4 regions of the Limibacter armeniacum genome follow, and region 3 is predicted to be linked to each of the others. Evidence: riboswitches for the same ligand, from Rfam matches in the RefSeq annotation. Region 3 holds a riboswitch; each other region holds the start of a gene.
What was found. A riboswitch is a leader RNA that binds a small molecule or an ion and turns the genes downstream of it on or off. The one in region 3 is predicted to bind thiamine pyrophosphate.

Region 1: linked by a shared signal. The riboswitch ahead of thiS (sulfur carrier protein ThiS) and the one ahead of thiM (hydroxyethylthiazole kinase) in region 3 are both predicted to bind thiamine pyrophosphate.
Region 2: linked by a shared signal. The riboswitch ahead of thiC (phosphomethylpyrimidine synthase ThiC) and the one ahead of thiM (hydroxyethylthiazole kinase) in region 3 are both predicted to bind thiamine pyrophosphate.
Region 4: linked by a shared signal. The riboswitch ahead of V6R21_RS08260 (TonB-dependent receptor) and the one ahead of thiM (hydroxyethylthiazole kinase) in region 3 are both predicted to bind thiamine pyrophosphate.

Annotation. Positions count from the first base shown of each region.
Region 1 is NZ_JBAJNO010000009.1:1,225,984-1,228,187, reverse strand. It holds gene V6R21_RS22770 (hypothetical protein) at 1-376, opposite strand, end outside; TPP riboswitch at 581-684, shown strand; gene thiS (sulfur carrier protein ThiS) at 788-988, shown strand; gene V6R21_RS22760 (thiamine phosphate synthase) at 1,073-1,723, shown strand; gene V6R21_RS22755 (thiazole synthase) at 1,747-2,204, shown strand, end outside.
Region 2 is NZ_JBAJNO010000009.1:929,665-931,868, forward strand. It holds gene V6R21_RS21615 (CAP domain-containing protein) at 1-703, opposite strand, end outside; TPP riboswitch at 1,121-1,226, shown strand; gene thiC (phosphomethylpyrimidine synthase ThiC) at 1,385-2,204, shown strand, end outside.
Region 3 is NZ_JBAJNO010000009.1:1,541,983-1,544,186, reverse strand. It holds gene thiE (thiamine phosphate synthase) at 1-524, opposite strand, end outside; gene thiM (hydroxyethylthiazole kinase) at 517-1,320, opposite strand; TPP riboswitch at 1,402-1,496, opposite strand; gene V6R21_RS24130 (helix-turn-helix domain-containing protein) at 1,853-2,204, shown strand, end outside.
Region 4 is NZ_JBAJNO010000008.1:546,646-548,849, forward strand. It holds gene V6R21_RS08260 (TonB-dependent receptor) at 1-1,041, opposite strand, end outside; TPP riboswitch at 1,164-1,253, opposite strand; gene porZ (type IX secretion system anionic LPS delivery protein PorZ) at 1,428-2,204, shown strand, end outside.

The sequences.
Region 1 (2,204 bases), 320 kb from region 3:
TAATCCCAAAAGGAACTTGCGTGAGACCAATCTGAATTTCATTCTGGTCATTGAAGTCATAAGCCAACCACCCTTGTTTGAGCATGCCTCCCCCAAATGAATTGGAGTAAAGTCGGTATTCTGCATTGAGCTTGACACCTTCATAAGCTGCCTTGACATTAAGCCGGAAGACATCATAGCCAAAATCACCACCTCTTTTCTTCTGACCGTCCTTCCATGTGGAGTAGTTGTAGTTAAACCTTAAAGCACCACCAATTTCCAAAGTAGGCTTTTCCAGGTCAATTTGGTTTTTGTCATCCTGTCCAAATACATCACTGAAATGAAAACTGAAACTGAATAGTAATAGAAGAAAATACTTGCTAGTGAAGACATTCATTTTGTAAACACCATTAATTAATAAGACATACGACTAGAAAAGAGAATGAAGGGAATCTCTATTGAAGTAGGAGTATTGGAATTACTTATTGAGGATAGCATTCATATTAACAAGTGTTTGCTACTGGTTTTAGTTCGGCATATTGGATCATAGTAGAGAGTAATCTCAGATGTTTGCATCCTTTTGTAATATTCTGTTATTTCGTAGCAGCTTTAGGGGTGTTCCATACTTTTAGTATCGGAACTGAGAACTTACCCTTAGAACCTGATGCAGCTAGTACTGCCGTAGGGAAAAGCTGGAAGATGATTTGTTGGGGCGTATTTTTTTATGCGCTTTCCCTAAAACATGTTTCTGCTTTTGATTCTCCTCTAGAGCCTGTGTTTCAAGTTTCATTTACAAAACCAATTGAACATGCAGGTTACCATTAACCAAGATTCTATTCAGCTTCCAGCCAATTGTACCGTTGCATTGGCTGTAAAGGAAAAAGGCGTCCCATTTCAGGGAACCGCTGTGGCTGTGAACTATGAAGTGATTCCACAGGAAGCATGGGAGTCTCATGCGCTAAAAGAAGGCGACAACATCACAATTATTCGTGCAACGCAAGGAGGGTGAAAAATTGAGATGCTAGACATGAGATTGACTACTTTAAATTCCCAATCTCAAGTCTCCAATCATATATCTCAAATCAACAAGACCATGATCAATAAAAAAGAAATTGCCCGTCTGCACTTTATTACACAACCACACCCAACGGTTTCCTATACCAAACAAGTAGAGCTTGCCTGTAAGGGTGATGTCAGGTGGATACAGCTTAGGGAAAAGACCATGTCTGATGAGCAGCTGCGTCCTATTGCGGAGGAAATGGCAGCCATCTGTAAAAATTATGGCGCCACATTGGTGATCAATGACCGGGTGGAACTGGCTGCTGACATCAATGCCGACGGCGTACATATCGGAAAGGAAGATATGTCACCTGTTGAAGCAAGAAAAATTTTGGGTGCAGGAAAAACTATTGGAGGGACAGCCAATACGCTGGAGGATATGCTCAAGCTGGCAGACATGAAGGTGGACTATATCGGCTTAGGACCATTCCGTTTTACAGCAACCAAGAAAAAACTCAGCCCGATTTTGGGATTGGAAGGTTATGCCAACCTTTTGGAAAAATTTCGAAACACAGACAATCACACACCTGTGATCGGGATAGGAGGCATTGAGCATGTGGATATTCCTGAGCTTTTGAAAGTCGGGCTGCATGGCATCGCTGTTTCTTCCCTGATTGCCCAAGCAGAAGATGCCGTCTTGGCAGCTGAGTACACCAACCTGATCATCTCACAACAAACCATCTGAAACCAATGCTTACAGTAGATAATATTCAATTCAATTCCAGACTGTTTACCGGAACAGGAAAGTTCAGCAGCAACAAAGAAATGCGGGAAGCGCTGGATGCTTCTGGTTCAGAGCTGGTGACCGTAGCCTTGAAGCGTGTCAATGAGCACCGACCAGAGGAAGACCTCTTTCACCACTTGCGTGAAGGAAACTTCAGGCTGTTGCCCAATACCTCAGGCGTTCGTAATGCCAAGGAAGCCATCTTTGCCGCACAGCTGGCAAGGGAAGCTTTACAGACCGACCTGCTCAAGCTTGAAATCCATCCTGATCCTAAATACTTGATGCCCGATGCGGTGGAAACCTTGAAGGCAACCGAGGAACTGGCAAAAATGGGATTCAAGGTATTCCCTTATATCCATGCAGACCCTGTACTGTGCAAAAGACTGGAAGATGCGGGAGCCGTAGCCGTTATGCCTTTGGGTTCGCCTATAGGCAGTAACCT
Region 2 (2,204 bases), 610 kb from region 3:
CACGAGTACTTGCATAGTCATGGCTGATCTTTCCTTGAGAGATTTGATACAGGTTATGCTCTTTCGCATATTTATTGGCAATATCATCCAGTACCAAAGAGTGAAGACCAGCTTGGTTTCTGTAGTAGTTTACTTTTTCCAGAATACCATTTACAACAGATTCATTATCCTGCAAATCCTGTGATGTAGAACCGTTGTCTGTCTCTGTATTATCAGAACCGCCATTATTTCCTCCGGTTGATCCACCGTTATCTGTACTACCTCCTGAAGAGTCACCTCCGTTGTCTGTATTGTTATCAGTATCTGTATCACCACCTGAAGAACCATTAACAGTTGTTGAATCTCCTCCAGAAGTATTATCAGAACCGCCATTGTCTGTACCAGTATCACCTCCTCCTGAAGAATCTGATCCTCCATTGTCAGTTCCGGTACTATCACCCGAATCGCCGTTGTCTGTACTTGAATCTCCGCCTGATGATGTATTATCAGAACCACCATTGTCTGTTTCAGAACCACTGTTGTCACTGCCACCAGCAACACCATCCTCTTCTGTTACGGCATCACCTGTATCAGCTTCTGATCCATCTTCTGGAGTAGTTAGTTCTGTTGAAGGTCCTTTTTCTGTTTCATCATTTTCTGAACACGAAGGGAATGCCATCAGCATGGCACAAACGCACGAAATCGATAATAGAGTTTTCTTCATTGTATTTTGTTTGTTGGCTGTTTAGCGACGCTGAGTTTAATTAGGTATCAATGCTGGCTACTCAACGGGTTAAACGCTGGTTATAATTGTAATTATTTAAGTTAAGTATGGCTAGAAGCCACCTATCTAATGTTCAATGTTATGAAGCAATATTAATAAACAGGATCTAGATATTGGATTTATTTATTTAATGATTGCATGATTCCACTTTTTCAAAGTCTGTGCCACAATGTTGTTAACCAAACAAATAAAATGTTAACAGAATTATAAAATAATTAAACACAGTCCTCTGATTATCAATAAGAAGTTCAAACAACAATCATAACTTCTGATCAGTAGTCCTCTCATGAAGAGCAATAAGCTATATCAGTTCCTCCATGTACTTTTTTCGTATTCCATCTAAATTCTGTTAACTTAAGCTCGCTTTAGGGGTGTTCCACATCGTCATGATGTCGGAACTGAGAACTTACCCTTTGAACCTGACGCAGTTAGTACTGCCGTAGGGAAAAGCTGGAAGTGTACTGATATGGAAAATCCCATATCTGGCTTCCTGTCTATTCATTCCTCTAAAGCTTATCGTTTATCTTTTTTTCATCGACTTGTATGGTTGCGGTAGCTATTGGCAAAAGCTATTCCTTCATGCCACACTTTGGCCCCTCATACAGTCCAAAACCAAAAACAATGAGCAAAGATCGTATCCCGTCTTCTCAGACGATTACACGTGATCCATTCCCAGCTTCCAAAAAAGTGTATGTAAAAGGCACAATACATGACATCAAGGTGGCCATGAGAGAGATTTCTTTGGAAGATTCTGTGACATTCTTAGCAAATGGAAAGAAAAAAACCGAACCCAACCCTGCTGTTACAGTATACGACACAAGCGGCCCTTACACAGACCCAAATATCTCCATAGATGTAAGAAAAGGGCTGAACAAGTTACGTAAAGCATGGATCACAGACAGAGAAGATGTGGAGGAATTACAGGGTATCTCTTCCCGTTACGGAAAAGAACGTTTGGATGATTCTTCTCTTGACAGTTTAAGGTTTGAGTACCTTTCCAAACCGCTAAGAGCCAAGCAAGGAGTTAACGTAACCCAAATGCATTATGCAAAAAAAGGCATTATTACTCCTGAAATGGAATATGTAGCCATCAGAGAAAACCAGCGTCTGGAAGAAATCAAGGAAATCAGCCAACAACATCAAGGAAACAGTTTTGGGGCATTTACACCAAGAGGACCTATTACCCCTGAGTTTGTCAGAAACGAGATTGCTGCCGGAAGGGCCATTATTCCAAACAATATCAACCACCCTGAAACAGAGCCTATGATCATTGGCAGAAACTTTTTGGTCAAGATCAATGCAAACATTGGTAACTCTGTCACGACTTCAAGCATTGAGGAAGAAGTTGAAAAGGCCGTTTGGGCAACTAGATGGGGCGCAGATACTATTATGGATTTGTCTACAGGAAAAAATATCCACGAGACAAGGGAATGGGTCATTC
Region 3 (2,204 bases):
CCTGCTTTCAGAACTTCTTCCGCATTGGTAATACTAATCCCCCCGATGGCAACGAGTCTATGCTTGGAGATTTGTCGGATGTGTTGTAATCCATCCAGTCCCCATTCTATTTTTGTGTCTGTTTTGGTTTGTGTGCCAAATACTGGACTTACACCCAGATAGTCTACAGGTAAATTCTCTGCTTCCTTTACTTCCTCCAGTGACTCAACAGATAAGCCGACAATACTATTTGGAGGTAGGAGTCTTCGTGCACTTTCTACCGGCATGTCACTTTGTCCAAGGTGTACGCCTTCTGCTTCAACTGCTAAGGCTACATCTACTCTATCATTGATAATCAATGGAATGTTAAAGGGCTTCAGTAGTGTTTTCAGTAGTAAGCCTTTTTGTATAAACTCACGTGTACTGGCATTTTTTTCTCTGAGCTGAACCATTCCAACCCCTCCTTCAGCAGCCATTTGAATGACGGATGCTAGAGAATGGTGTCGGCAATCAGACTCACTTGTGACCAGATATAACTTATTCATGAATGACTTCAATTTTAGCTTTATCCATAAAGGTATCTTCATTGAGATTATAAAGCGCATCTAAAAAGTACAGTTGTAGTGTACCCGGACCTTGTGCCTTTTGCATGGCAACCTCACCAACTACTCCCATTGTCGCCATTGCTGCTAATGTAGCCATGAATGGGTCTGAAGTAACCGCCAAACAAGCTCCAGTTAGTGCTGTAGCGGTACAGCCCATTCCTGTAACTTTGGTATAAAGCGGAATGTTGTTTAGCACTTTTGCCTTAGTAGTGGAAGTGATGATCCAATCCTCTTCCCCTGAGATACAAACAGTCCCATTGGTTATACCTGCCAGTTCCGTTGCAGCATCAGTAGCAGCTTGTGCCGATATGGTACTGTCAACTCCCTTGGTAGCTGAGGCAGTACTTAGGGCAGCCATGATCTCACTCCCATTTCCACGGATGACAGTAGGCTTAACAGTATCTATAAGTGAGGCAAATGCTTCGTTGCGGTAAGGGGTAGCGCCTAGTCCAACTGGGTCAATGACGATAGGAGTCCCTTTCCTTTTGGCTGTAATCATTGCCTTTTTCATGGCTTCTACCCATTGAGGCTCTAATGTGCCGATATTGATGACAAGACTTCCTGCAATGCCAGCCATATCTTCAACTTCTTCCAGTGCATGAGCCATAACAGGGGATGCTCCAAGTGCTAGCAGTGCATTGGCAGAGTTATTCATGACTACATAGTTGGTGATATTATGTACGAGAGGAGCTTGTTCCTTTACAGCCTTTACAGTTTCCCAGAGTTGTTGTAGCATATCCTTTTATCAAATTGCATGGTGAATGAATCTTGTCAAGGTATACTTCAGGGGTACTCCGCTGCTATAATTGAAATAGGAGAGAGATGCCTAGCTTTTCCCTACGACAGTGCCAGCTGTATCAGGTTCAAAGGGTATTTCTCAGTTCCTTAAACGGAACACCCCTAAAGCATATATCGCAAAGTTAATAGAATTTTTTTAGGGAAAAAGTATGACGAAACAAGGTTTCTTGTCACTGAAATATAACCTCTAGGTATTTGTCGATTTATATGAAGCTGGGTTTATGCAACCGATTTAAAAGTACTTATAACAGCGTGTAAGTATGATGATACCGTTATGCTTTTCTATTAAAATGACTTATGAGATAATGAATTTTAGCGTTCAATAAGCTTCTGAGTATAAAGACGTAATGCTTGAGGTATTGGCTTGAATCTATTTTTAGTGTAAATTGTACATATTTAATAATTGATGTAATTTATTCATCATACAACACACTAACACATACAAGTCAACTTGTTGTCTCTAATCGACTATGATAGCTAATATATTGAGATCAATAGCTGTTCTGTTGTTTACATGCTGGTCATTTTATGTATCAGGTCAAACAACGATTCAAGTAATCAGATTGCCGCAACATACCCCAATTACAGATACTGTTTTTATCTCTGGAAGTTTTAATGATTGGTTAGCTAATGATCCGAATTATGCATTAAAACCAAATAAGGAAGGCATTTTAGAGGTGACGATGCCTGATAGCTTGAAAGCTTTTGAATTCAAGTTTACACGAGGGAATTGGGAGTATGTAGAAGGGACTTGGGATGGAAAGCCTTTGGCTAATAGGACCTGTATTCTACCCTCCTCAGTAACGGATACAGTAATTGTAG
Region 4 (2,204 bases), on a different contig from region 3:
TAGGTGGTCTTGTTGGTAGTTGTCGACCTCGTTGTCATAACCCGCCAACTCATTGAAAGTGCGGTCACCTTCTGCTATCTTTTGCTCCGATACACCGTTCCAGGCCTGGAATGTAACCTCTTTTCCTGAGAACACATTTGCGGTAAAGTTACCGGCTTTGCTTTCGTATTTCCCTGAAAGGTAGAATGACTTTAAGTCAACCCATGCATTATCGATATAGCCATCCGATTCTGTTTTGGAAAGTCTGCCATACAAGCTGAAGTGGTCATTCAGTTTTCCTGTTGAAAACTCTGTGTTGACCTTCCATGTGCCAAATGAGCCAACAGTAGTACCAACCTGCGCATATGGTTTGTCAGCAGGGGCTTCAGTCGTAAGGTTTACTGATGCGCCAAATGCACCAGCACCATTTACTGAAGTACCGACACCACGCTGGATCGCAATATTGTCTACAGAAGAAGCAAAATCAGGCATATTGACCCAGAATACTCCTTGAGATTCTGCATCGTTGAGAGGAATACCGTTGATGGTGACGTTGATACGGGTTGGGTCCGAACCTCTGATACGCATGCCTGTATAACCGATGCCAGCTCCTGCATCAGAAGTAGTGACGATAGAAGGTTGGAAGTTCAGTAATACAGGAAGGTCCTGCCCGAGGTTTTGAGGTGCAATCTCTTCCGCTGTCAGTTCTGTTACAGTAACAGGGTAGTCCTTTTTGGCATAAATGATGGCTGTTCCCAACTCTTTGAAGTCTTCCTTGAGGGGGATGTCCAATATTACATCCTGCTTCAGGGTAATTGGTTGAGAGAAAGGCACAAAGCCAAGGAAAGAAACAGATAGTGTGTAGTTACCTTCCGGTAGTCCACTTATCTTATAAGCACCAGAAGCATCTGTAATGATACCTTTATTAAGTTCTTCTATTGAGACAGTCGCACCGAATAGTGCTTCTTGATTAGAGGCTTGTGTTACTTTGCCCGAAATGGAATATTGTCCGAAAGACAATACGGGTAACATCAGCAACATGGAAAATAAAACAGCTCTCATCTTTACTTTTAGTTTGTAGTGATTAAAACTTAAAGCGTATGATGAGTGCGAAAAAAGAGATTACGGGAAACGGATGCATACTGTACGCTTACAGTATGGTTGATTTCAGACAACTATAAAAACAAAGGCTGTCTTTTGCTCCCTTCGCAGGAATTACCCTGTTCAGGTTCTATGGGTATAATCTCAGCTTTTCAGCACCCCAGCATACTATACCGGCACTTGCCAGTACAATCATTTTGCGAGCCACCCTTTTGGATGGCGCTGCAAAGATATGCCGATTTATATTTTATTTACAAATTGTCCTATTCTTTTCTTTATTTTCGAATCTTGATAAAGATGAAATGAAAACAACGGGGCAATACCTTTACCCCAAAAACAATATTGGAATGAAAATTCTTTTAGGGACGCTATTTTTTCTCAGCAGCCTTTGCGCAATGGGGCAGGATATTCCTGTAGGCAGCTGGCGGACACACCTGACTTATCACAATACCCATATTGTAGAATTTGGAGAAAACAAGGTTTATGCAGCTTCTGCCAATGGACTCTTTTTTCTTGACTTGGAAACCAATGAGCTTCAGCCAATCACCAAGGTGGATGGCTTGAGTGATAGTGATGTGGGTGCCTTATCTTACAGGGCTGCTAATGGTCAGTTGCTGATTGCCTATCGCAATGGGAATATCGATGTTCTGGAACAGGATGGTATCGTCAATATTAGGACAATACTAAACGCTGATTACCCTGACAAGACACTTTATGATGCAGAGAATGTTGGAATGTTTACTTACATCTCCTCGGAGTTTGGGATTGTCAGGTTGGATATGGATACCTATAATATACGGGATACTTATGCTGAGATTGGCATTGATGGAGAGCAGGTAGCCGTCTATGATTTACAGGTAATTCGTGATACCATTTTTGCGGCAACTGCGGAAGGGTTAAAAGCGGCTCCAATTGATGAGTCTGTCAATAAACAGGATTTTAGAAATTGGACTTTGCTGAGAAGCTCCAACAGTATTAGAAAAGTGGCAGGTGGAGATGATAAGGTATATTTTTGGGAAGAAACATCAGGTGTTTGGGAATATGCCGCTGACACAGCGCTTCTGATAACTGATACTGAACTTTCATCCATAAATGGTATTGCTTACGGAGATGAGGCATTGCTT